2 linked regions of the Gloeothece verrucosa PCC 7822 genome follow. The protein of the gene in region 2 interacts with the protein of the main gene of each other region in a pairwise test. Links are inferred from orthologs where the notes say so. Each region holds a gene or a part of one and is shown on either strand. Other genes may lie near its edges.

What was found. The genes of interacting proteins can lie anywhere in the genome.
Region 1: the proteins of pcrA (region 2) and lpdA interact in binary tests that used the Escherichia coli proteins (3 or more experiments, as listed by UniProt). The link is inferred for Gloeothece verrucosa PCC 7822 from one-to-one orthologs.

Annotation. Positions count from the first base shown.
Region 1 is NC_014501.1:2,101,104-2,104,081, forward strand. What follows is about bases 38-2,975. They hold lpdA (dihydrolipoyl dehydrogenase), read right to left. Parts: upstream 2,256-2,975; coding sequence 819-2,255; downstream 38-818. Other genes in these bases: CYAN7822_RS09310 (pentapeptide repeat-containing protein), read left to right, coding at 38-717; CYAN7822_RS09320 (hypothetical protein), read right to left, coding at 2,312-2,773; CYAN7822_RS09325 (hypothetical protein), read right to left, coding at 2,790-2,975. Outside these bases: more of CYAN7822_RS09310, read left to right, coding at 1-37; more of CYAN7822_RS09325, read right to left, coding at 2,976-2,978. UniProt on the Escherichia coli protein: Lipoamide dehydrogenase is a component of the glycine cleavage system as well as of the alpha-ketoacid dehydrogenase complexes.
Region 2 is NC_014501.1:3,084,012-3,087,014, forward strand. The notes cover bases 41-3,003. They hold pcrA (DNA helicase PcrA), read right to left. Parts: upstream 2,700-3,003; coding sequence 381-2,699; downstream 41-380. Other genes in these bases: CYAN7822_RS13570 (aromatic ring-hydroxylating oxygenase subunit alpha), read left to right, coding at 41-331; CYAN7822_RS13580 (DUF2079 domain-containing protein), read right to left, coding at 2,787-3,003. Outside these bases: more of CYAN7822_RS13570, read left to right, coding at 1-40. UniProt on the Escherichia coli protein: A helicase with DNA-dependent ATPase activity. Unwinds DNA duplexes with 3'-5' polarity. Translocates on single-stranded DNA with 3'-5' polarity. Initiates unwinding more efficiently from a nicked substrate than double-stranded DNA.

The DNA.
Region 1 (2,978 bases), 980 kb from region 2 along the record:
AGTGGAGCTAACTTAAGTAAAGCTGATTTAAGTGGAGCTAATCTGCATAAAGCTCAGTTGAGAAAAGCCAACTTACAACAAGCGCAATTAAAACAGACTAATTTGTCTGAAGCGGACCTCATTCAAGCTAATCTATCCCAAGCCATATTGACTGATGCGAATTTGAGCAAAGCTTATTTAAGTTTGGCTGATCTAAGTGGAGCCGATCTCAGGGAAGCCAATTTATACAAAGCCTATTTATTGGAAGCTTGCTTAAGAGAAACCCGCCTAGAAAGGGCTAAGTTGCTCCGAGCAGATTTACAAAAAGCAATTCTGATTAAAACTCAATTGAGCGAAGCCAATTTAGAAAAAGCTAACCTAACTCAAGCAGTGGTACAAGATATTATCGCCTTCAAGACGAACTTTAGAGAAGTCAAATTAATCAAAGCCACCTTATCTAACTGGACAATTAACCAAGAAACCGAATTAGAAGGCATGATCACCGACAGCGAATCTTCAAAACCTGAAGAACAAAAATCCTTTGCTGAGATTTCTTTGAAAAATTTAATCTCCAGTGACGTTAATCAAAGCTATCAACAATCCAAATGGGTTTCACGAACTTTTCCAACCCGCTTGAATAATAACCCATTATCAGAAAACCCCCAAGAATCTCCCCATAGCCAAGAATTGGCTCAACATAAATTAAGGGCTGAAAGATTAAAAAACCTAATTAGTTAAGATAACAAAGTAACAGAGAATCGGGGAAAGGCGCAAAGTAGACCTTCGTTTAACCTTTTCCCCATTCAGATAACCTTTTTTAAAGAATCATCGAACTCAGCTTAAGGTAGTGCAACTTCTGCGCGTTTATAAGCCTCATCTAGGACTTCACTGAGAGTCGGATGGGTATGAACATTAAAGGCGAGATTTTGCACAGAGGAACGAGTCGCGATAGCATTAGCCGCCTCTTGAATTAAGTCAGAAGCATGAATTCCAATAATATGAACACCCAACACTTCGCCATTGTCTTTACGATAGACAACTTTAGCCATCCCTTCGGTTTCTCCTTCGGCTAAGGCTTTAGAATTGCCTTTAAAATAGGTTTTAGCCGTAGCCACTTCAAAACCTTCCTGTTCGCCTAATTCTCGCGCTGCTGGTTCAGTAAAGCCGACATAGCTAATTTCTGGATGGGTAAAAGCGGCTGCCGGGATACTGCGATAGTCAATAGTTTTCTCGCGTCCACAGATATTTTCTACTGCCACAACCCCTTGTCCTGAAGCGGCATGAGCTAACATCATTTTACCCGTTGCATCTCCCACGGCCCAGAGATGGGGAACCGGTTCACCGTCTCGAAGAACCGCCATTTTGTCATTCACCGGGATAAACCCACGCCGATCGAGTTCTACCCCAATGGTTTCTAAGCCTAAGTTTTTCGTGGCAGGAACCCGCCCTGTGGCCACTAAACAAGCGTCTACCTCAATGGTATCGATAATTTCTTTGGTTTTCGCATCTGCCAGTTCAATCACCACAGGAGAACCCGGCTTGACTGTTTTCGCCAAAGTTCCGACATAAGTTTCAATATCACGGGATTTAATTAAAATTCTTTCAGCTAACTTAGAAATTTCTGGATCGAATCCTGGCATTAGGGTATCTAGGGCTTCGATCATGGTCACTTCACAGCCTAGGGCGGTGTAAATATCAGAGAATTCTAATCCTATATAGCCGCTTCCAATTATCGCGATCCACTGGGGTAAATTGGCTAATTTGACCGCTTCGTCACTGGTGAAAACCGTTTGATGATCTACCGTGATTCCTGGGGGAACAAAAGGATTAGATCCCGGACAGAATAATATATCTCGGGCGGTGAGAATTTTTTCGCCGTTATCCGTAATAACACTTACTTTTTGCACATCTACCAATTTTCCCCAACCGCGAATTGTCTCTACCTTAAGACGTTTGAGACTGTTGGTGAGATCTCCTCGAATTTTATCGACTAAATTATTGGCATGATTGGCGATAGCTTGTTGATCATAATCAATTCCATTAATGTTAATTCCCAAACTCTTGAGATGATCAGTATCTCTTAACTCTCTGACTCGTCCGGATGCGGCTAATAGGGCTTTTGAGGGGATACAACCTCGGTTAACACAAGTTCCCCCCATATCTTTTGCTTCAATGATAGCCGTTTTCAGCCCACATTTTACCGCATGTAGAGCGGCTCCATGTCCTCCTACTCCTGCACCTATAATCACTAAATCATAATCAAACTGGTCACTCATAACCTCTCCTGTATTTAAGTTTTTGATGATCTATTTTAGGCTGAAATTGATAACTTTTACTCACCCTTGCAGTAGGTATTAATTTTTTCTCCTAATTCTCGTTCTCTTTTGCTGGCTCGTCTGACTTTTTCTTGTGCCGCTTTAGCCGCAATTCTATCTTTAGTTTCCCAAACTTTAACGATTTCCCGAGTCGCTTCTGCATAATCTCGATAAATTTGAGCAAACCCGACTTTATACTCTTGTAACGTTGGATCACTAATTTCCATTTTTTCTATATTTTGTGCGGCTTGTTCTATTTCATCCGCCGCCGCCAACCAAGTTTTCATATCAATTTCCTGTCCACTTTTTGTTAGGGTTTTTGTTTCTTTGGTTATTTCATCAGCCATTTTAAAAATTTTTTGGCATTGAAATGACTTACTTTCCGCACAGCCGCTTATTAAATAATTCAACAGGATTACTAAGGCTATTATTTTTTTGGTTTGACCGATTTTTTGACAAATACCGCGTTTTATAAGCATCTTGACTAGGAGTTTTTTATTGAGGGTTTTCACTGTTCAATAGTTTAACAAAAATCCGTAGGACTTCTGTTAATTGATCAAGCTGTTCTTTGGATTGAGCTTGACTGTCTACCAAAGTTTGCAGGGCTTCTGTTAAAGCAAATATCTGGTAACTTTGTTGTTGACTTTGATTTTGAACTTGAGCCGCTAAAGCATCTAATTTCTC
Region 2 (3,003 bases):
TTATCAAGGTTATATTTTTCCTAATTTGATGGTTAATACTGATAATCATCATGTTTCGCTTTGGAGAGTTGTACCTATTAGCCCTATTAGTACGCGGCTTGAAATTATTATTTATCAAACAAAAATGCAGCTTTCAAACTCTTTTCGTGCCTCCGAAAAATGGAAAATTATCTTTGACCAAGTGTTGCAAGAAGATTTCGCAATTTGTCGGAATCTACAGAAAAATGCTCACTCAATGGCTTATCAAGTTAGTCATTTAGCCAGGATGAGAGAACTCGGTATTGCTCATTTTTATAAGGTTTTATCGGAGTTTTTAGTCATTAGTTATTAGTCATTAGTTATTAGTTATTAGTCATTAGTCAGTTGTTCCCCACACACCTCTATTCTAGCCGCTCAATGGGGGCGAGGGTAGGGTCTAAAATTTTTCGTCCTAACCCTGGAAATAAAATGGCTAAATTAGTGCTTTTTCCTCCCGCTAAAATATGGGTAACTTTGCCTTCTCCATAGGCAGAATGAAAAACGCGATCTCCCACTGACCAATTATTAATTATTTGCCCTTTATTTTGAGTTTTTTGCTGTTTACTTGTGCGTTTTTTAATGCCATTGCCGCTTATTAATTCTGAGGGTAATTCTTGTAAAAATCGAGAGGGAATTTTATCTTCTCGGTTTCCCCAAGAAAACCTCACTTTAGCAAAGGTCAAAAATAATTGTTCTTGGGCACGAGTTAAACCCACATAACATAAACGGCGTTCTTCTTCTAGGGATAACGGGTCATTTAAACTACGAATATGAGGAAATAATCCTTCTTCTAATCCTACCAAAAAGACCACAGGAAACTCTAACCCTTTAGCCGAGTGTAAAGTCATTAAAGACACTTTTTGCTCCCCTTCTTTTAGCTGATCTAAATCTGAAGCTAAAGAAGCTTTTTCTAGATAATCTTGTAAGCTGGTTTCTTCATACTCTTCTTGAAACTGTTGCACAGCATTTAACAACTCATTAATATTAGCTATACGGTCTTCAGCTTCATCGGTTCCTTTTTGTTGTAATTCGGCAATATATCCTGTTTCTTGCATCACCCGGTCTAGCATCTCAGCCGCCGATAAAAACTCGGTTTGTGCTTGAAATTGTTGGATCATTTTAGCAAATTGATTGACACTTTTGGCGGCTCGTCCAGCTAAGGTATTCACCGAGGTTTCATCACTAATAATTTCCCACAAAGGGACACCTAATTCTTTAGCCGCTCCTTGTAAAGCCTCCAGAGAAGTTTTTCCAATTCCGCGACGCGGCGTGTTGATTACTCTTAATAAACTAACTGTGTCTGAAGGGTTGACAATCAACTTTAAATATGCTAGTGAATCTTTAATTTCTTGACGGTCATAAAAGCGGAAGCCGCCCACCATCGTATAGGGAATATTACTTTCAATTAACGCCTCTTCAAATGAGCGAGAATGGGCATTAATGCGATATAAAATTGCAAAACTCCCCCAATCTAATTCGGGATTTTCCTGCTTTAACTGTTTAATTTTTCGGATGACAAAACCCGCCTCATCTCGTTCATCATCGGCCTTATAACAAAAAATATCCTCGCCGATACTGCGGGTTGCTTTTAAAATTTTCTCGATCCGTTGTTGATTATTTTCAATTAATTGATTAGCGGCTTGCAGAATATTTTCTCGAGAGCGATAATTTTCCTCAAGTTTTACCATTGTGCGAGTCATCTCATCCGGCAACCCATCCCCAAAATCAGCTTGAAAATTCAAGAGAATGGTAAAGTCCGCCATGCGGAAACTATAAATTGATTGATCCGCATCTCCCACCACAAAAATTGAGCGGTCTTGCCAATTCCATTCACTTTTGCGGGTTTCACCATTGGTCGTTAACAAACGAATAAACTCATATTGAATGCGGTTAGTATCTTGATATTCATCCACCAAAATATGTCTAAATTGGTTATGCCAATAGCCCAAGATTGTCTCATTTTGTTCAAACAGGCGCACAGGGATTAAAATCAAATCATCAAAATCTAAAGCATTATTAGCCGCCAATTGTTTTTGATATTCTTCATATACCTCAGCCACCACCTTACCCTGATAATTAGGATTTTCTCTAGCATATTGTTGAGGAGACAGGCCTAAATTCTTAGCATTACTAATCTTATAGCGAACCGTTCGAGGTTCAAACTTTTTCTCATCCAATTGCAATTCTTTAGTCACAATACTCTTAATCAAACTTTGGGCATCCGACTCATCCACAATAGAAAAATTACTTTTCCAAGACCGTCCCCGTTCATCTTGATACTTATTAATATCGTAGCGTAGGATGCGGGAACAAAGACTATGAAACGTTCCTATCCAAAGCTTTTTCGTGACCGTTCGATAAACCTTTGAGAGTAACTGTTTTTGTTCATACTCTGATAATAAACTAAAGCGTTGCCCATATTTTTCTTGAGCCAACTCATCAGCAAAAAGCCTTTCGAGTCTTTCTCTCATCTCTCTAGCGGCTTTATTGGTAAAAGTTACCGCCAAAATATGTTCCGGTTCCACTTGATGGTAGCGAATTAAATGAGCAATACGATAAGTCAGGGCGCGAGTTTTACCGGAACCTGCCCCCGCCACTACCAACAAAGGACCACAATAATGTTCAACTGCCCGACGCTGAGAAGGATTAAGTTGACCCAGATAATCTAAACTAACAGACATACACTTAACAACCAACACTAAACCAATACTAAACCCAAAAGCCCTTTGCCTCCTCTTTGCGTCCTTTGCGCTATGGGGCGAAACCTTCTAACCCTCAACTAACCCCTTAACCAAAGTATCAATTTTTTGACGAAACTCCAACCACCCCATCATAGCCTGACTTTCAGACTCAACCCCTTTTTTCATCAACAGAGCATCATCTTTAAAACCCATAACCCCATATTCCCGACTATTAATCAGTTTATCCAAATGTTCAACCGAATAAGCTACTTCTCGGCGTTCCTTTTTTATCACAGACTGAGAG